Regions from separate parts of the Peribacillus sp. NJ11 genome, predicted to be linked through region 3. Evidence: riboswitches for the same ligand, from Rfam matches in the RefSeq annotation. Region 3 holds a riboswitch; each other region holds the start of a gene.
The links. Region 3 has a riboswitch for S-adenosylmethionine ahead of QUF86_RS03090 (sugar ABC transporter substrate-binding protein). Riboswitches for the same ligand answer to the same signal wherever they lie in the genome.
Positions count from the first base shown of each region.

Region 1 (5,254 bases), 4.8 Mb from region 3:
CTTTTGCATTTAAAAAATCTTTTCATTGAATTGACTTTTTCCAACCTGACAATAAAATGACACCTCCAGCTGCCGTTTTACATTATAATGAAATGAAAGACAGCATATATGGAGGTTATACATATGATCACCCATTTTCAGTGGGCACCACTGCATAAGAATCTGCCAGGATGGAAAATTTCATTTTATTTCAAAAAGGAGGCAATCAAAGCCTTGTACCATAAAGATGGATCCATCGAATGGACAGCCAACCCACCTTCCGAAACAGATGAAACCCAACTCAAAAGCATGATCCATGACTTAATGGTCTACCATGTATATGATTGAGCCCTTTCCCCTTTTTCATTCATTAACCCTCTGAACGGAATAAAAATCCCTCCTTTGCCTAAACTAAAGAAAAAGCTAGGAGGGATTTATTTTGGATAAAGAAAAAATGACATTTTTGAAGGATACCGAATATGATGGCAAGGATTCCGTTTTCCTCGATATCGACCGAATCATCAATGAAGGAATGGCAGGCGGAAATGTGTATGAAGTCGCTAACCTTCAGAACATCGAGGAAGCACATGATTTTTATGATGAAACAGATCCCAATATCAATAAATAAACACTCGTGGGCTCTCTTTTTGGGGAGCTCCACTTAAAAAAAGTGAACTTTCGTTCATGCGTCATATTCCCCACTAACAAATGTTTTTTTATGAAAAGCACCCCCTCCATAAAAAAACAACTTCCCGGATGGAAGTTGTTTGAGTGCAAATTAAATATTACAACATGCTGTCTTCTTGCCTTTTTCCAATTCCCGCACTCTATCCCCCGTAGGCATTTGATATTATGCTAAAAGCATTAATATCAGTGCTCGTCCTTTCAATATCTATTGTTAATATTCAAATAGTTCCATTATCCCTGGCATTCAAAACATTTTCGTTTAATATCGAAGTTATGATATGCTCTGAATCCCATTCATGTCCAGATATCTCGATAAGGGGATAGCGATTCGGTAAAACGACTTGCTGGATTTCATGGACTGTATGCCCTTGATCATGTAAGCGTAAAATTTCACCTTGGAGGTTTTCCAAATAATCGAGTTTATTTCGAAACATTTCCTTTCCGTCAGGCACATGCCCAGCATGGCAGCAAAACACTTCCCCAAAGTCATATCGGAGTAATTTTTTTATGGAATCGATGATGATCGGGACAGACTCTTCCCGTAAGATAAGCTTTGTTTTTGGTGTTACGAAAAGGTCTCCAGAAAAGAGCATGCCAGTGCTGTGATTCAAATACACCATATGGTCCTTCGCATGACCAGGGGTAAAAATCGGCTCCCACGTTTGGGTGCGGGAATGAATGGCCTTGCCTAGCGGCTCAGCCTTAAAGGCGTCTCTTTTTCCCCAAAACATTTTACGATATTCAGGATATTCAGCATCCTTCGCACAAGTATCAACCGACATCGGATGAATGAATATCGGAACCTTTTTATGTTCCTTTATCCAGGCAGCGCCTCCCGTATGGTCCTCATGATAGTGCGTCAGGGCAACTGTTTCGAAGTCTGCGGACTCATAGAATGGAATAAGTCCTTCCAATAAAATCTGTGCGCCAGTATCTATCAATAGCCCATCCGTTAAAAAAACATAAACACTCATCCCCGACTTGACCCCGTCAGGAGTCCCGTGCACACAAACCACATCATTTACCGTCTTAATCTCTATCATGCATTTCCACCCCATCATTGTACAAAAATAGTTTTTTCTCCCTTTTTCACTTTATTATAATAAATGTATTATCTCTTTACCCTTTTGACAAGGAAATAATGGAATATCTGGATATAAAAGACGGATTATTGACTAAGAGCCCTTTTGACAGGAATGGTTTTAATGAACCGCACGGAACATTATCGAAAAAAACCATCACCAAATCACAGAAACGATTGACATTGTGGAATTTTACAAATATTATAGATTATATTATAAAACTTGAAATATTCTAAAATAATAGTTTACTTATCAAGAGTGACGGAGGGATCAGGCCCTGTGATGTCCGGCAACCGCCCTTCGGGAACGGTGCCACTTCCTGCAGAATGTTTGCATTCTGAAAGATAAGACGAGATATAATTTCGCTGCCTCTTTCTGAATGATAGAGGCAGTTTTTTATGTTTAAGGGGGAAGGATCATGATTGAAATCCGTTCAGTCCGAAAGGAATACATCACGAAGAAAAACCGAGTTATCGGAGTGGATAACGTATCTTTAACCATTCAAAAAGGCGAAGTGTATGGAATTGTCGGCTACAGCGGAGCTGGAAAAAGCTCATTACTCCGCTGCTTGAATTTGCTTGAACGTCCGACAGCCGGAAATATCATCATTGACGGCATTGATTTAACCTCTTTATCAAGTAAAGAGCTTCGTAAACAACGTCAAAAAATCGGAATGATATTTCAACACTTTTCCCTGGTCAGTTCAAAAACCGTTTATGAAAATGTCGCTTTCGCCTTAAAGGCCGCGCATCAATCGAAGGACGCCATCAGGTTACGTGTATTGGAATTGCTGGAAATCGTAGGGCTCAGTGATAAAAAAGATGTCTATCCGGCACAGCTTAGCGGTGGACAGAAGCAACGGGTCGGCATAGCCCGGGCCTTAGCAAATGACCCCACCGTACTGTTATGTGATGAAGCGACTTCAGCCCTTGATCCAACAACAACAAAAGCGATTTTACAGTTATTAAAAAAGATAAGCAGGGAGCTCGGGATCACCATCGTGTTGATTACACATGAAATGGAAGTGGTCAAAGAACTATGCCACCGAGTCGCCGTCATGCAGGATGGACGGGTAATTGAAGAAGGTTCCGTTTATAAAATATTTTCACAGCCAAAGCAGGAGTTAACGAAGCAATTCATCAGCAGTGTATTGGATTTCGAACTTCCCTCACATTTGATTGAGGGAAGTAAAGGAACGATTATTAAAATTCAATTCGAAGGGCAAACCGCCGGTGAATCGATTCTCTCCGACGCTCTCCAATCCCATTCAGTAAAGGGGAATATCCTGCACGGTAAAATTGAGTATATTCAGGATGTCCCTTTAGGCATCTTGATCATTGAGTTAATCGGTGAGGCCGCTGAAATTCATTCGGCATTGGAATATATAAAAAATCGTTCCAGTTCTGTGGAGGTGTTAAAACATGTCATTTCTTGATTCCATCGTCAATATTTTACCTGATCTTAATAAAGCCTTTCTTGAAACGATTTATATGGTCGGCGTTTCCCTTGCGGTAGCCCTTTTGATAGGTTTACCACTTGGAGTATTGCTGTTTACGACAACCAGGAATTTATTCTTTGAAAATAGCGTCGTGAATCGATCACTCGGTTTCGCAGTCAATATTGTCCGTTCAATCCCGTTCATCATTCTCTTGGTCGCCCTCCTTCCTTTAACGGAACTGCTTACTGGATCGACGATAGGGCCAAGAGCGGCTTCTGTTTCCCTGTCCGTATCCGCGATACCTTTTTTTGCAAGGATCGTGGAATCGGCATTACGTGAAATAGACAAAGGAGTGATTGAAGCTGCAATTGCCGTGGGGGCCACTCCATGGATGATCATTAAAGATGTACTTCTTCCGGAGGCAAAACCGGGAATCATTCAGGGGCTGACATTAACGACCATTTCACTGATCGGTTACTCAGCAATGGCAGGGACAATCGGCGGAGGGGGAATTGGTGACCTGGCCATCAGGTACGGTTATTACCGTTATGACAACACGGTCATGATCACGACGATCGTCGTGTTGATCTGCCTTGTACAAATCATTCAAATGGTTGGTGACAAAGCCTCATACTTAGTTAACAAACGATAGAATCAGTCATTTTTTCAATGATTCAATACATATCATTTCAGGAGGAATTTCAAATGAAGAAAATAGCTTCGTTATTATCAGTCTGTGCACTTGCCCTTGGCTTGTCAGCTTGCGGAAGCGATGATGCATCCCCAAAAACTGAAGACAAAAAAGAATTGAAGATCGGGGCGACTACCGGGCCATACGCCGATATGGTTAAAGAAGCAATCCAGCCAGGTCTGGAAGATCTCGGTTACAAAATAGAGATCGTAGAGTTCACCGACTATATCCAGCCGAATAAGTCGCTTGGCAACAACTCAATCGACGCCAACCTATTCCAGCATAAAGTGTACATGGATAACTTCGCTAAAGAAAATGATCTAACGCTTTCCGACCTTATCATAGTTCCAACAGCACCAATGGGCATATACTCGAACAAATATAAATCGTTGAAAGAAATTAAAGACGGTACATCCCTTGCATTGCCCAATGATCCGGTTAACCTTGCACGTGCACTTAAAGTGCTGGTGGATGAAGAATTGATTGAGGTTGACCCAGATGTCGACCCTTTAAAAATATCTGAAAAGGATGTAACGGAAAATCCAAAAAACATCCAATTTAAGCCATTGGAATCCGCTCAATTGCCCCGCGCAACAGACAGTGTTGACCTATCAGCTGTCCCTGGTAATTTCGCTCTCGCAGCGAAAATGGACCTCCAGGATGCCCTTGTTTTAGAAAAGATGCCAGATATGTATCGAAACGTTGTTGCAGTGAATACAAAAGATGTAGACGCTCAATTTGCCAAGGATATTAAATCAGTAGTGGAATCCGCCCAGTTTGAAAAAGTGATTGATAGCAAATTTGTCGGATTCGGAAAACCAGATTGGATGAAATGATCAAATAATCGAGGCCTGCTTTCCCTTTTCAGGGAAACAGGCCTTTACATTAAGGAGAACGAATATGAATACCCTACTGGAAGTCCGCAGCGGCCCAGCCTATTATGCCTGTAAAGCTAATGTCCTTGAAACACTGGAAGCAAAACTGAGTAAAGCGAACATTCGTAAAGTGCTCGTTATTCATGGAAGAAAATCATGGAAAGTTGCTGAACCATTTTTTCCTTCTTTCGAAAATATTGAGACGATTTTTTTCACATACGACGGGGAATGCAGTGACCCGGAAATTGAACGCGTCAAGAAGTCAGCTCTTGAACAAGGTGTGGATGCATTAATCGGCATTGGGGGCGGTAAGCTGCTCGATCTCGCCAAATCGGCCGGAAACTCGCTTCAAAAGGAAATCATCCTCATTCCAACCCTGGCTTCCACCTGCGCTGCCTGGACACCGTTAAGTGTCATTTATGATGATAATGGTTCCTATGTCCGCTATGATATTCATGAAAAAAGCGCTTGGATGTTATTTATCGAACCGGGAATTCTATTG
Region 1 covers NZ_JAUCFO010000001.1:5,453,882-5,459,135, forward strand. The annotation lists gene QUF86_RS26670 (YheC/YheD family endospore coat-associated protein) at 1-60, shown strand, start outside; gene QUF86_RS26675 (YheE family protein) at 124-327, shown strand; gene QUF86_RS26680 (hypothetical protein) at 419-607, shown strand; gene QUF86_RS26685 (MBL fold metallo-hydrolase) at 885-1,709, opposite strand; SAM riboswitch class I at 1,995-2,099, shown strand; gene QUF86_RS26690 (methionine ABC transporter ATP-binding protein) at 2,167-3,183, shown strand; gene QUF86_RS26695 (methionine ABC transporter permease) at 3,170-3,838, shown strand; gene QUF86_RS26700 (MetQ/NlpA family ABC transporter substrate-binding protein) at 3,892-4,713, shown strand; gene QUF86_RS26705 (iron-containing alcohol dehydrogenase family protein) at 4,778-5,254, shown strand, end outside.
Region 1: it holds a riboswitch for S-adenosylmethionine, as region 3 does, so the genes downstream of both, QUF86_RS26690 (methionine ABC transporter ATP-binding protein) here and QUF86_RS03090 (sugar ABC transporter substrate-binding protein) in region 3, are expected to answer to the same signal.

Region 2 (5,254 bases), 2.9 Mb from region 3:
CAATGGGCTGTCACCGCGTTCAATTGCTTTATTTAAATCATCAATCAATCCTTCTTTCGTACCTTCGATAATATAGTTACCTAATCGTTCGTCCAATGGCAGGATCACACCATTATCCTTCTTCTCCGCTTTTTTCCCACGATAAAACTCGGTAAAGATCGCTAAAGTTTCTGTAGATGTTTCAAACAGGAGTGCCTCAGCTAATTTCACTTCATCTTCCGGTATCAGAGCGAAACGTTCAAGCTTTTCCGTATTCACGATAGCATAATCGAGACCGGCTTTTGTACAATGGTAGAGGAAAACGGCATTTAGAATTTCCCTTCCACGCGCTGGCAGACCGAATGAAACATTCGATATGCCAAGTATCGTTAAGCATTCCGGAAACTTTTCTTTGATTGCCTTAATTCCCTTCACCGTTTCTAAAGCAGAACCGATATATTGTTCATCACCCGTACCTACAGGAAATACTAGCGGATCAAAAATGATGTCACTTTTGTTTAGTCCATACTTATTTACGAGCAAATCCACAGAACGTGTAGCCACTTCCAATTTGCGCTCAGCATCGACGGCCATCCCAATTTCATCAATGGTTCCTACGACAACGGCAGCCCCGTATTGATGGACGAATGGCACTATTTTTTCAAAGCGCTCTTCACCATCTTCAAGGTTAATGGAATTAATGATGGATTTTCCTTGTGAATGTTTTAATGCTTGTTCAAGTACGGCTTCATCTGTAGTATCGATGACCAATGGGACTTTCACTTTTTTGACGACCTCTTCTACGAACTCCTTCATATCACCAAGCTCATCCCCATCAGGATCAGCAAGACAGATATCAATGACATGGGCGCCTTTTTTTACCTGGGCACGTGCAATTTCGGCAGCTGGCTCGTAATGCTTTCCACGAATCAGCTCCTTGAATTTTCGAGATCCGATAACATTCGTTCTCTCACCTACGAATAAAGGACGCATTGAATCATCATAAATGAGTGGCTCTATGCCTGATACGGCATGCCCATGGGCTGATTCGGTAATTGTACGAGGCTGAATGCCTTCAAGGACCCTGACAAGTTCTTTAATATGCTCTGGCGTAGTACCACAACAACCCCCAATGATATTGACCCATCCCTTTTCGGCAAATTGCTTCATTTTCTCTGCAAGGGAAGTCGGTGACTCATGATAATGACCCTCTTCATCCGGGAGCCCGGCATTCGGGTAACAACTGATTGCGCTATTGGCTATATCTGCAAGTGTCCTGATATGGTCTATCATGAATTCCGGTCCTGTTGCACAATTCAGGCCGACAGCCACGGGCTTCATATGTTCAACCGATAAATAGAAAGCTTCTATCGACTGGCCAGCAAGTGTCGTCCCCATCGGTTCGATCGTACCTGATATGATGACAGGCACATCTTTTCCTGATTTAGCGAAGGCTGCTTTTATTCCAGAAAAGGCTGCCTTGACATTAAGCATATCCTGACAGGTTTCCACCAATAACAAGTCTACCCCGCCATCCAAAAGACCGAGTGCCTGTTCTTTATAAGAATCGGTTAAAATATCAAAAGTCGTTCCACCTGTTACGGATAGCGTTTTTGTGGTGGGCCCCATCGAGCCAGCTACATATCTTGGCCAATCATCATTTGAATATTTTTCACATGCTTTAACGGCAAGCTCAGCTGAAATTTTATTAAGCTTGTAGGCAATCGTGCTTATTTGGTATTCCTCAAGAACGATGCTAGTCGCTCCGAAGGTATTTGTTTCAATGATATCAGCACCTGCTGCTAAATATTTTTCATGGATGGATTGGATGATTTCTGGTTGTGTCAGTGATAAATACTCGTTGCAACCCTCGAATTGTTCCCCGCCAAAGTCCTCTGCTGTTAAATTCTCCGCTTGAAGCATGGTTCCCATCGCTCCATCGAGCAGGAGAATCTTAGTATCCAACTGATCTTGAATCGCTTTTTTATTCATGTACTGCCACCTCTGATGTATGTTTACTATCGACTTTTCTAATATATTTCGTAAGTTCCGCCGTCATTTCATAGCGAAGGAACGGAGTGATTAAATATATGCCCTTGAATTTTTCCCTTGCCGCGTCGACTAGCTCGCGTGCGATATTCACCCCTTCAATTCTTGACTTTACAGGGTCATTCCCCGCTAAAGCCATGGCCCTCCTGACATTATCCGGCAATTTGATGCCCGGGATCTCATTATGGATGAATTCGGCATTCCGTGTGCTTGTCAATGGCATGATACCGACGAAAACCGGGGTTTCTAAATGTTTTGTAGCTTCATGAACTTCTTCAATCTGCTCAACTGAATAAATTGGCTGTGTCAAAAAGGATTGGGCACCGCAGGCAATCTTCTTTTCCATTCTCTGTACGGCTTTATCCAAATATTTCACATTGGGATTAAAAGCGGCGGCAATTTTAAAATTAGCCCGCTGGCCCAAACTCTGACCGGAATAGGATAGACCTTCATTAAATTGTTTGACCATGCTTATTAGGTCAAACGACGATAAATCATAAACCGAAGTGGCTCCCGGGAAGTCCCCAATTTTAGAGGGATCTCCGGTGATGATCAATAATTCATCCAGCCCAACCGTCTGCAGGCCCATTAAATGTGACTGCAGGCCAATTAAATTTCGATCCCGGCATGTTATATGCACCATCGGCTTTACATTCAATTGGTTCTTCAGCAAATTAGCCAGTGCATCATTCGATATCCTTGGTGAAGCAAGTGAATTATCCGCCAATGTAATGGAATCGACCCCTGCTTTTTTCAAAACCTCGGCACCAGTCATGAAACTCTCTATTCCCAACTTTTTCGGAGGATCAAGTTCAACAAGAATCGTCCTTTCTGTTTTGGCCTTTTCGTACAGAGGGAGTTCCAATTCTCTATCGTTCACTTCAATTATTTCTATTTCACGGGCTTTCGTATATTTCTCTTTTACTGGAGCCAAACTTCCAATCGCATTCTTTACAGCTTGAATATGCAGGGGAGTCGTTCCACAGCACCCTCCTATGATCGCGGCACCTTGCTCACGAAGGTCTAGGGCACTTGAGCCGAAATATTCCGGCACAGCTTTATAGACAAGCCTTCCATCCACATAATCCGGAAGGCTGGCGTTAGGGTAAATGGCAATCGACGCTTGCTTTGGCAAACTCACCTCTTCCAAGGCCCGAATCATATGATGTGGACCGAGTCGGCAATTCACCCCAACAACATCGGCACCCAATTGCTCGAGTTTTTGAAAGGCTTCATTTAAATGGATTCCATTTTGAAGATTTCCCAGTTCATGCATCGAAACATTTGCGATGATCGGCAGTCCAGTTTCATTTTTAACGATTTGCAAAACGGTTTCCAGCTCTTCCAGGTCATAAAATGTTTCCAAGAGAATCCCATCCGGGTTTTCCATCAACAGACTGTATAGCTGTTCACGAAAACCTCGCTTTATCTCTTCCATACTTAAATCCGATTTCCTGATACTCCGCTGTGCCCCTATGGTACCGAAGACATATGCCTTTCCTTTTGCCGCTTTTTTAGCAAGGATGACTCCCTGGCGATTTATTCTGCTTACTTCATCTTCAAGTCCATGCCGTTTCAATTTATTGAAATTGGCTCCATATGTATTCGATTGAAGGATATCTGCACCAGCTTCCAAATAGGCACGGTGGATGGACTCTATTTGATCTGGGTTCGTGCAGTTTAATTCCTCATAACATTGATCGATGCCATAAGAGTACAGTAAAGTCCCCATTGCCCCTTCTCCAACCAGCATTCTTTCTTTCAATTCTTTACGAAAATTCATAATTACACCCTCTCTCAAAAACAATCCTGTTTTTGTCGTTTTATATGAGTATGAGAGAAAAGAAAAAAAACCTTCTCAAAGAAGAAGGTCTTTTGAAACATTCTCCTCATCTATCAAGCTCTGCTTGCTGGATTTAGCACCTTTGCCTAAGCTGGTTGCTGAGGTTTCTTCGGGCCAGTCCCTCCACCTCTCTCGATAAGATCCAATTATATAATTTTCACAAGATTTCAAAATTTGATTATATTTAATTTACATTAATAATCTGTCAATTTCAATACCTGATCGTCATTTTTTTCACTTTTGCAAAATTCATTCACTCTTTTGCAGCTTGAACTCTCTTCACTATCCTTTGTTTCCAGTCTTCCGCTAACGAGTCTAGTGTAAGTAACGCGTTTGAGCCTTCCAGCCCATCTCGGTTATGTAGGATCACCTCTGTTGCATAATGAACCGAAATTTTTTCTTGCAAACGATCTATTAGCACGATTTCGTTTTGTTTCTTTATCGTTCCTTCTTGAATGACTTTTGCAAAATAACCAGTGTAACTCGTTTTCAGCACGAATTCCAAAAACTTAGGTTCCTGATTGAAGTGGGAAATGGTCGAACAAGGGATCCTCCCCTGATTAATTTGAACAATCACTTCGCCTATTTGATAAATATCACCGATATACGTTGTTTCTTCCCTCATCCCCGCTACAGTTAAATTTTCACCGAATGCAGGGATATCTAGCTTTTTAGCGAATCTTTCATTCCATAATGAGTAATGCTCAAAGGGGTAAAAACACAAAGCCCGATCAGGACCTCCATGGAACTTTACATTACCTACCCCATCACCCATTATGCCTGATTTAGTTACTATCACGTCATCCACTGCTTGTTTATCCATCGCTGAAAAGATATCGATATTCGAAAAATTTTCCTGTTTGGGCTTTCCGGCATGAAGCGATTCAATTTTTCCATTTTCCATTTTACATCTTCCATTCTTATTTAATTTATATCATCATTATATATGTATAAATTATACTAAAAATCCATTTTGTTCTGTAGTTTTTTATGGGAATATAGCAGTTTAGAAGGGCAAAAGCCCCAAGTTGGCGAAATATCATTGATTTCCAGAAAAATTCATAGGTTAGTTTCAGTAATTTTGTTGCTATTTCAGAATTAAATATGGTAGAATATGAACACAATATATAGTCGAAAACTACAACCGTTCGCCTATATGTTGATTTTCACGATTGAATTCCTCATTGTCGCTCTTTAGGGAGCGAATTTTTTTGCCTTCATTTCCATCCATCATTTTCTTTTAATTCCATTCAGTTCCTTACATCGTGATCCACTTACCTATTTGTAATCCCTTCCCTATGTAATTCTCTCCCTGTTAAGTCACTTTCATTACCTTATTAGAAGGCAAGATCCCTTGCTAAAACAAGCAGAAAGCCGAGCGAC
Region 2 covers NZ_JAUCFO010000001.1:3,516,995-3,522,248, reverse strand. The annotation lists gene metH (methionine synthase) at 1-1,971, opposite strand, end outside; gene QUF86_RS17440 (bifunctional homocysteine S-methyltransferase/methylenetetrahydrofolate reductase) at 1,964-3,811, opposite strand; SAM riboswitch class I at 3,915-4,013, opposite strand; gene QUF86_RS17435 (MOSC domain-containing protein) at 4,125-4,775, opposite strand.
Region 2: it holds a riboswitch for S-adenosylmethionine, as region 3 does, so the genes downstream of both, QUF86_RS17440 (bifunctional homocysteine S-methyltransferase/methylenetetrahydrofolate reductase) here and QUF86_RS03090 (sugar ABC transporter substrate-binding protein) in region 3, are expected to answer to the same signal.

Region 3 (5,254 bases):
ACTGTTCCTCCATGGTTTTCCCGAGCATATTCTCTACCACTTCGTTACGGGTGATGTCTTCCATTTTTCGACAAGTGACACGCTCCCCATTCCTCATGACCGTAATTTCCTCACATATTTCAAAAATCTCGGGCAGACGATGTGAAATGAAAATGATTCCCACGCCTTTTTGCTTCAATTCATTTACAATTCGAAAAAGCTCTGTCGTCTCCGTATGACTTAACGGAGCAGTTGGTTCGTCGAGAATCAGGAATTTGCATTCTGTCGAAACGGCTCTTGCTATCAGGACCATCTGTTTTTCAGCCAAGGTAAGGTCTCTTACCAGCTTTTTCGAAGGGACACGAATTTTCATATCTTCAAGAATACAAGAAGCTTTATTGTGCAGCTCTTTCCATTGGACCATCTGTTTTTTTCCCATGTTTTGGACCATATCATTCAACATCACATTTTCCCCAACGGTTAAATAAGGGATGAGGGCCGTATCCACTTCCTGATAAACAATTTGAATGCCTTGTTCCTGCGCCTCTTTTGGTGAGCGGATATCCTGCTTCACCCCATCAATGACTATGTCACCTGAATAATGAACATGGGCTCCCGATAAAACTTTCATTAACGTCGATTTCCCTGCTCCATTAGCACCGACCAATGCGTGGGCTTTCCCTGATTGTACAGAAAAATCAACTTCACTAAGCGCCTTCACCCCCGGAAATTCAATCGAGATTTTCTTCATTTCTAGTTGCGTGCCCATGTCCATTCCCCCTTATTGAACAGACACTCCCTTCACTGGAAAGAGAGTGTCCCCTTTTACTTTTTGTAATGACCTTTCAAAACTTTCATCCAATCTTCTTCAAATTCCGCTGATACACCCCATCCTTCGACAATACCAGACAGATTTGCCATATTTACAGCTTCTTTTGAAGCCTGGATTTCCTTTTGTGAAATAAGTGAAGCCTCTAAGTCATAGGTTTGCGGCGTTTCTTCTCCCGCTAATTTTTTCGCCAATATCCTCATATTCACTGCACCGATCAACTTGGGATCGACTGCTGCCGTGTAGGACCATGAGCTGCCAGCTGATTGAATTTCCTGAAGGTCTGCATTCGACACATCAATTCCGTATATCTTCACTTCATCGCGTCCCGCTTCTTTAATTGCCCGGGCGGCACCGATAGCGAAGGCATCCCATGTTGCGAAAATGGCATCCAATTTACCTTTAGGGTATTTATTCAGCATTGCGGCTACAGCATTTTGTGTTTGAACCGAAGTATCTGCAGACGCCACTCCGAATCTTTCGACTTCTTTAATTCCAGGGTTTTCTTTTAATTTTTCCTGATAAACTGCATTTCTTCTTACCATTGGAGGGAAACCATCCACCCAAAGATACGCAATTGCCGCTTCACCTTTCTGTTCTTCTATCAGTTTATCAAGAGCCAGTGTTGCCAACGCTTCATCATCCTGTGATGTTAATGTTACGCCTTCTATTTTAGTTAGATCGCTTATTGAATCGAATGTAACAACGCTTTTGCCTGCATCAACCAACTTTTGAACGTCATTCACTGTTGCTGCATCATCACCATGGGAGATGATATAGCCGTCATAATCTTCCTGCAAAGCCTGTGCGATCGCATCATGAAATTTAGCCGTATCACCATTGGCTGTATATGTATCCACTTGAAACCCCAGTGCTTCTCCTTCTTCCTTCGCTCCTGCTAAGTATTGGGCCGTATGATCATCACCGCCAATTTTACGGATCACTTTGATTTTGGCTCCTTCCCCATTAGCAAATCTTTCCGGGACATTTTCAAATGATACTTTTTCTTCTTTCTTCGATTCTGTGGAACTCTGCCCTGTAGAGCAACCCGTTAAAAGCAAAGCCGAAGCCATGGCTGAAATGAATATCCCTTTAATAGACCTTCTCATCTTGTTCCCCTCCATATTTTCTTATTAGTCTTATCAGTTAAGTTGGTGTAAATCCCAAAATAAAAACCTCTCTATTAATATAGAGAGGTTTAATCAGCTGTTTTGCAGACTTATCCCTCTCTTATCTGTCAAAACATTTCTGTTTTGCAGGATTTAGCACCAATTCCTAATGGAACGGTTGCTGGGCATCTTAGGGCCAGTCCCTCCGCCACTCTTGATAAGAGAATATATTGTGTTACGTTTTTCGTAATTATCACTTTATAGGGATATAGTCGTAAAGTCAATAGTTTTTCGAATATTTGAAATGTTCCCCGTTATTTTTCATTTTCTTTGCAACTGGGCTAGACGCTTTTTCTCGATTTTTTCAAGTCTCTCCAACTGACGTAATTTCACTTCGAACAAAGTGATCGGGTCACGGTAAACTTCCGGATTTTCTTTCATATGCTCCAATGCAGCCTGGTAGTCTTTGATTTCTGTCTGCGTTTGCTCTATCGTTTTTTGAAGTAAGGCAAAGGAACTGCGATAGAAAAGTGAGATGTCCCGATCCAAAGATTTTTCAAACAATCCAAATTGGGTAAGGAAACGTTCCGTGATCATTTCGGCAACATCCAGGTAATCTTCACTTTCCAGGTATTTCTTATAACGATTATACATATTGGCTTTATTTTGCGGTATCGCCCCAAACAGCTTCCCTGCTCCTTTAAGCAGCAATTGCGATGGAGTTCTGCGCAAAAGGATATTAACGTTTTCGATGCGGATACTGCTTGTCATCCGGTCGGCATCACGGCGCCAGTCATCCAATACCCTAAAGTCGCCTGCCAGCGTGATCCGTTCTTCTTTGTATAATTCATTGAAACCGGCACTCATTTCATCCATAAACTGCTGGCTTTGTGAGAACTCCATTTGGGAACTGGCAATCCAATCCTGAAGAGAACGGTAATATTGAGGCATGATCTTGTCAGAAATGAATGCTTGAATCCGCTCATTCATTTCCTGGTTTAACTGTACATGGACCTGACTGAAATCACTGCTTTCCGTTAACGATTTAGAGCAATCCCTCAGCAATTCAGGAATTTTAGAAGAAAGCTGATTTTTCACTTCATCCTTAAGCGAACGATAAGACCTTATGATATTTTCACTTTTTTCTTTTTCCAAATCCGCCAGTTGATTGACCGCACCATTCAGTTTGACCTCCATCTGTTCATTCCAAGAGATGGAATGCTCGCATTTCCGTTCATTGGCTGCCCGCTTTTCTAACAGATAAGATAAAGTTTTACGAATGAACGCTAGGATTTTTTCAGATCTTCTTTCTTTCCAATTATCATCTTGATAATTCGATTGAAGGAATGCTGAAAGGTCCTTCAACTGCTGCTTGCTGTCATAAAGTTTGGAGAAAGCGAATACTTTCGCATTCGGGAAATATGCATTCACTTTATCCCATGTTTCGTCTTCCATCCGGACTGCGACTTGATCACTATATATCGTATCCATTTTATTCAATAAGAAATGGATAGGCAGTTTCGGAGCCATCATTTGAATTTCCAATAATAGATCCCGTTCACTGCCGGTGAAAGGCGCCCTGGCATCAAGAACGAACATCAGGCCATCACTGCCATGTAAGTAGCCTTGGAAATCGGATTCCACGCTTTTCTCCCCATTGAACCCCGGTGTATCCAATAATCGCAGACCATTATTTCTAAGGTAGTCACTGATAATCGTCACATCGACAATAGTCCCGCGCTGACGGCGTGTTTCATCCAATTCAGCCAGCTCCATGACCACTTTGCTATCTGTATCTGTAATCTCTAGGATTTCCAAATCATCCCCGTCTTTGACACTGACTAGGGATGAATGATCTTCGGCAGCAATGCTCTCGCCAACAATTGACTGAATGAAGGATGTCTTGCCATTTCCTGTACTTCCCACAAGAAGAAGATTGAAATTATTAGTATCCTTAAGCCCTTCGACCATCCACTTAAGCTTATTGCCAACCCTTAAATCATTCTCTTCAGCCCATTGGATAATGGAATTGAACAGTTTCTCTCCCGCTTCCAGTCCGCCTCCCAATTTAGGCGATTTTGCCAACAGGCTTTCTGCATCCTGAATGACAAGCGCATTAATCGTATCTGGGAAGATTTCATTCCAGGACAACGCGGATGCCGCTGCAAACAGCGAAAGCTCCCCATCTGCGATTTTCAGCCAATTTTCCAGCAACCTTGGCACGACGGGGCTTAAATCTTTGATTAGGTGCGTTCCTTCTAATAGACCTGCATATGCATCCCTGTAATAGACGGAAAGCTCATCCCATACATCCCCTTGGTTTAATTCGATGGTATCTATCAAGTTATTAATCACTCTTAGCCATTCAAAATAAGAATCCGTATATTTATAATTTTTCCAAAGTGCAACCGTCACTTTTTCGAAGCGATCCTGGTCCAGTGTGTATAGCGAACCAAGGACAGTTGAAAAATAATCCGGATCCATCGATTGGGCAACACCCTGCTGGATATACGTTTTAAGCACATCGAACCAGCCCATTGATTCTGTCCGGATACTTTCATTTGCCGCTAATACCACTGCACTGTTCCAATCCTTTTGTTCTTCAAAAAAGGCGCGTGCTATTTCCGTGACATTCGGGTAGTCAGGTTGAAACTCGACTGCTTCTTTCACGACTTTGGAAGCCAAATCATTTCTAGATTCCACTATGTACAGGGAAAACAGTTGCAATAGAACCTCCGTTTTCAAAACTGCTTCATTCGTATCGACGGATTTATAAATATCCTCCGCGGTTGAATACATTTCCAGTTCAAAATAAGCATCGGCGATGTTTTTCTTCGCCCATGAACCAAGTTCACCTTCTATGTTTTCCCATTTGAAAATGGCTGCCTCATAGTCATGGTGCTGAAAGTATACTTCACCTTGAGCAAAGCGAATTGCGGTTAAATCCGCCCTTTCCTTTTTTTGTTCCACGAGAAACATTTCACCCAAAGCTTGAATGGGATGCTTCCTTGTATCCTCAATCATCGTTTCATAATATTTTTTCCCGATCAGCCGTTCGTCCATCTTTATTCCCCCGATATATTTCATATTTTCAATTAAAGGATAATCACCGATTTGATAAGCCTTCCAGAAGACCTTCCATGCAATTTTATAGGTTCCTTTAGTTAAAAAATTATTTACAAAACCTTAAAATATTATTTTAACAAAACAATATGGTAACAACATGTCACCACTCTTACAATTTTAAAACAGAAACAAGTGGAACTGTAATGATTTTAATAAACAGATACAGAGATGTCATTCCCATATTCGAGAAAAAATGTTTTTTTAGCCTTAC
Region 3 covers NZ_JAUCFO010000001.1:616,571-621,824, forward strand. The annotation lists gene QUF86_RS03085 (sugar ABC transporter ATP-binding protein) at 1-748, opposite strand, end outside; gene QUF86_RS03090 (sugar ABC transporter substrate-binding protein) at 805-1,917, opposite strand; SAM riboswitch class I at 2,036-2,141, opposite strand; gene QUF86_RS03095 (GTPase domain-containing protein) at 2,239-4,980, opposite strand.

Region 4 (5,254 bases), 970 kb from region 3:
CATTAAAGGCGGAGCCTTTTTAGTAGAAGATATTACGTATGATCAAGTGTTTACACCGGAAGATTATTCCGAAGAGCATAAAATGATTGCCAAAACTTCAGAGGATTTTGTGGTGAATGAAATTCTGCCGCAGGTTGAACATTTAGAAAACCATGAATTCGACCGTTCTGTAAAATTACTGAAGCATGCAGGTGAAATCGGTTTACTTGGTGCTGACGTTCCTGAGGAATACAGCGGATTGGGTCTTGATAAAGTCAGTTCGGCATTAATTACAGAAAAAATGGCACTTTCAGGCGGCTTCGGAATTACGCATGGTGCACACGTAGGTATCGGATCTTTGCCAATCGTATTATTCGGGAATGAAGAACAAAAGAAAAAATATCTCCCTTTACTGGCAACGGGTGAGAAAATTGCTGCATATGCCTTAACGGAACCCAGCTCAGGTTCAGATGCCTTGGGGGCAAAAACGACTGCGAAATTGAATGCTGAAGGAACACACTATATTTTAAATGGTGAAAAACAATGGATTACAAATGCAGGTTTTGCAGATGTCTTCTGTGTATACGCCAAAATCGACGGCGAACAATTCTCTGCTTTCATTGTAGAGCGTGATTATGAAGGTGTATCGACTGGTGCTGAAGAGAAGAAAATGGGCATCAAAAGCTCATCTACACGTACATTAATCCTCGAAGATGTTCATGTACCCGTTGAAAACCTTTTGGGTGTAGCAGGAAAAGGGCATGTCATTGCTTTCAATATCCTGAATATTGGCCGTTATAAATTAGGCGTGGGTGCTGTCGGCGGATCTAAACGTGCCCTTGAGATTACAGCTGCTTATACGAATCAACGCCAACAGTTCAAAACGAAAATTTCCGATTTTAACTTGACGAAAGAAAAACTTGCAACAATGGCGTCTAAAATTTATGCAGCAGAAAGCTCTGTATACCGTACTGTTGGCCTTTATGATCAAAGGCAAAGCAAATTGACGGATGAGCAAGTGAAAGATGGAAAATCAATGGCAGCTGCAATCGCTGAATATGCAATTGAGTGTTCATTGAATAAATTCTTCGCTTCCGAAGTATTGGATTATGTTACGGACGAAGGCGTACAGCTTCATGGCGGTTATGGATTCATGCAGGAGTATGAAATTGAAAAAGCATATCGTGATTCCCGTATTAACCGGATTTTTGAAGGTACAAATGAAATCAACCGATTGCTTGTACCGGGAACTTTCCTGAAGAAAGCACTTAAAGGGGAATTGCCGCTTCTTCAAAAGGCTCAAGGCCTGCAAGAGGAATTAATGATGATGATGCCGGAAGAACCTGGCGATGAGCCATTGGCACAAGAAAAAATGCTTGTTAGAAACGCTAAGAAAATCGGTATTTTGGCAGCTGGCCTTGCTGCACAGAAATACGGCAATAAGCTTGATCAAGAACAAGAAATCCTCTCCAACATTGCTGATATAGCATCCCTTGCATATGCAGCTGAATCCGTGGTATTACGTACGGAAAAAGCAATTGCGGCTACAGGACTGGAGAAGAACAAACAAAAAGTGCTTTACACGGAAATTTTCGTTCAGGAAGCTTTCAATGAAATAGAACAGCATGCAAAGGAAACGTTAATTGCGGTGGAAACAGGCGATACCCTTCGCATCATGCTTTCTTCGCTTCGCAAGCTGACAAGACACAATCCAATCAATGTCATTGCGAAAAAACGTGAAGCTTCCGTTAAGGTAATCGAAACGGAAAAATATGCACTTTAAGCAATGAATCAGAATCTGTAAAGGGAATGCCCGTAAAGGCATTCCCTTTATTTCCTTTGATGAAATTGCATTGGAAATTCACAAGACATTTCGTTGTATTGCGTGGTGAAAACGGGTATTCTATTGATAGGTGGTGAAATGATGGGCTTAACATTATATTGGTACCCAAAATGCGGCACATGCCGTAATGCGAAGAAGTGGCTGGATAATCATGAACTGCAATATGAAGCGATTCATATAGCGGAAAATCCGCCTTCGCGAACTGAAATTGAACAACTATATAAAATCAGTAATTTGGAGTTGAAGAAGTTTTTCAATACTAGCGGTCAAAAATATCGGGAGCTGGGCTTAAAGGATAGGCTGAAAGAAGCTTCTGAAGCAGAGATGCTTGATATATTGTCCACAGATGGCATGCTTCTGAAAAGGCCGATTGTTACGGATGGTACCAAAGTGACGGTAGGATTCAAAGAAGAGCAATTCGAACAGGTTTGGAACTGAAATTTTACAAAATATTTGGTTAATTCCTTACTTAAACAATAAATCTACCTTATAATGGAATAGATAAAATAAGATGTACATATGGAGGGTTTATAATGACAACAACACCAAAAGAACTTCGTTACACTAAAGAACATGAATGGGTAAAAACCGAAGATGGAACAGTGCGCATTGGAATTACAGCTTTCGCCCAGTCCGAGCTAGGGGACATCGTCTTCGTTGAGCTTCCAGAAATCGGGGATGAACTGAAAGCGAACGAACCATTTGGAAGTGTTGAATCCGTTAAGACCGTTTCTGAGCTGTATGCTCCTATCAGTGGCAAGGTTGTTGAAGTAAACGAAGACTTAAGTGACAACCCTGAATATGTAAATGAATCTCCTTTTGAAAAAGCATGGATGATTGTGCTTGAACCATCAAATAGCAGTGATATTGAAAACCTGATGAGCGCTGAGGAATATGAGAGTTTGATTAACGGTTAAAAACGAAGAAGAGGGGGGACTGAAAAGGCCTGCTCTCTTTTTCATTTTGTACAATCATAGTTGCGCACATAATTCGTGAGATGGAGTGATGACATGGAATGGGGCGAATTCGATAAAGTGATCATTGTAGAAGGCAGTTCCGATAGAAGAAAAGTTGCCTCCGTTTTAGATGAAGATGTGGAAATTAGATGTACGAATGGGACCATATCATTAACTAAGCTTGATGAATTAGTGGATGAATTGATGGACCGTGATGTTTATCTCCTTTTTGACGCAGATGAATCAGGAGAAAAGCTGCGGAAGCAATTCCGAAGGGAAATGCCGGAAGCGAACCACCTGTATATTAATAAAATGTACAAAGAAGTGGAGAGCTCACCTGAACATCATATCGCAACTGTGCTTCTATCTGCCAATATGAATGTTAAAATGAAATTTTTAAGTCAAAGGGTGAACGACTAATTGATTCAGGAATGGAAAGAAGAAGAGTGTAAGCTTGCCGTTGAACAAGGGGAAACATTTTGCTTATATTTATATACGCCTTTATGCGGCACCTGTCAGGTGGCTTCCAAGATGCTGACGATATCCATGGAACTTTTCCCGGAACTGAAGGCAGGTAAAATGAATATGAATTATGTTCAAGCGATTGCCGAATCATATGAAATAGAAAGTGTCCCGTGTTTATTGCTTTTCAAAGAAGGGCAGCTGCACAAAAAAATATATGCCTTTCAATCCGTTCCTTATTTGTATGGATTGCTTAAGGAGATCAGCTAAGAAACCAATCAGAAATGGATTGGTTTTTTTAGTTGTGGACATGTGGCGGCCAAACCGGAATTAAACAAAGAATATTCTAACAATTCATTGACTGGTTAATTCTAAAATGTTATATTTTGTATTAAGAAAGCATCTGAATTTAATAGTTCTTATCAAGAGTGGCGGAGGGACTGGCCCGACGAAGCCCGGCAACCGGTATAAATTTATATACGGTGCTAATTCCAGCAGAGTGTTAGCTCTGAAAAGATGAGGTGCGTTATTAAAACCTCTTCTTATGGAAGTGGTTTTTTTGTTTATGAAAGGCCCGGTTTCAATTTAATTCCTACTAAATCCATAGAGAAAGAGGAGAAATAGTATGTCAGAGAAAAAGTTACGTTTCGAAACATTGAGTGTTCATGGCGGTTTGCAAGCTGATGAAACAGGTGCACGTGCAGTCCCGATCTACCAAAGCAATGCATACTTGTTCAAAGACACTGACCATGCAGCGAATTTATTTGGTTTAAAGGAGAATGGCTATATATATACACGACTACATAATCCCACGGTCAGCGTTTTTGAGGAAAGAATGGCCTTATTGGAAGGCGGTATCGGCGGATTGGCAACAGCAAGCGGAATGGCTGCCATCTCACTGTCAATCTTGAATATTGCCGGTGCAGGGGATGAGATCGTTTCAGCCTCCACTTTATATGGCGGTACGTATAATCTTTTTGAAAACACTCTTCCTAAATATGGGATTAAAGTGAAGTTCGTTTCTCCTGATGACCCTGAAAATTTCAAAAGGGCGATTACGCCAAGAACTAAAGCCATATTTGCCGAAACGATCGGAAATCCAAGTTTGAGGGTCCTTGATATTGAAGCGGTAGCCGACATTGCCCACGATGCCGGGATACCTTTAATCATTGATAATACCTTCGCTACACCGTATCTATGCAGACCAATTGATTTTGGAGCGGATATTGTCATCCATTCCGCTACAAAATGGCTTCTGGGAAATGGAACCACCTTAGGCGGTGTCATCGTGGATGGCGGGAAGTTCGATTGGAACTCGCCAAACTACCCTGGCTTTACGGAGCCTGATCCAAGTTACGACGGTCTGGTATACGCCGAGGCAGTTGGACCAGCCGCTTTTATAACGAAAGCCCGAGTGCAGTTACTTCGTGATTTAGGCCCTGCGCTAAGTGCCCAAAGCGCATTCCAGTTTACGCTTGGACTTGAAACGCTGCATGTGAGGATGAAAGAGCATCTTTCGAACACGAAGTCTGTACTTCAATATTTGAAAAATCACCCTGCCGTGACTTGGGTTTCGCATCCTGCTAATGAGGATCATCCCGATAAAGCCCTTGCGGATAAATATTTGCCTAAGGGAGCAGGATCTGTTGTGACTTTTGGAATAAAGGGAGACCGCGAAGCCGGGGCGAAACTTATCAATTCGGTGGAATTATGGTCCCATGTAGCGAATGTAGGGGATGCGAAGAGTTTAATCATTCACCCTGCCAGTACGACCCATCAGCAATTGAATGATGCAGGTCTGGCGAAAGCTGGTGTGCGTGCTGATCAAGTCCGTTTATCCATTGGGATTGAAAATGTAGAGGATTTAATAGAAGATTTGGAGCAGGCAATTGAAAAAGCGACGAATATCGTCTCCTTGACTTCTAAAACGGTTTAAGCAAAAAGTCCTGGGCATTCTTGAACTAGAAATATTATACATTGCGCTCCTTTTTTATCTATGATAAAATTTCAACAT
Region 4 covers NZ_JAUCFO010000001.1:1,586,577-1,591,830, forward strand. The annotation lists gene QUF86_RS07730 (acyl-CoA dehydrogenase family protein) at 1-1,762, shown strand, start outside; gene QUF86_RS07735 (arsenate reductase family protein) at 1,904-2,260, shown strand; gene gcvH (glycine cleavage system protein GcvH) at 2,356-2,739, shown strand; gene QUF86_RS07745 (toprim domain-containing protein) at 2,833-3,198, shown strand; gene QUF86_RS07750 (thioredoxin family protein) at 3,199-3,510, shown strand; SAM riboswitch class I at 3,657-3,763, shown strand; gene QUF86_RS07755 (O-acetylhomoserine aminocarboxypropyltransferase/cysteine synthase family protein) at 3,866-5,176, shown strand.
Region 4: it holds a riboswitch for S-adenosylmethionine, as region 3 does, so the genes downstream of both, QUF86_RS07755 (O-acetylhomoserine aminocarboxypropyltransferase/cysteine synthase family protein) here and QUF86_RS03090 (sugar ABC transporter substrate-binding protein) in region 3, are expected to answer to the same signal.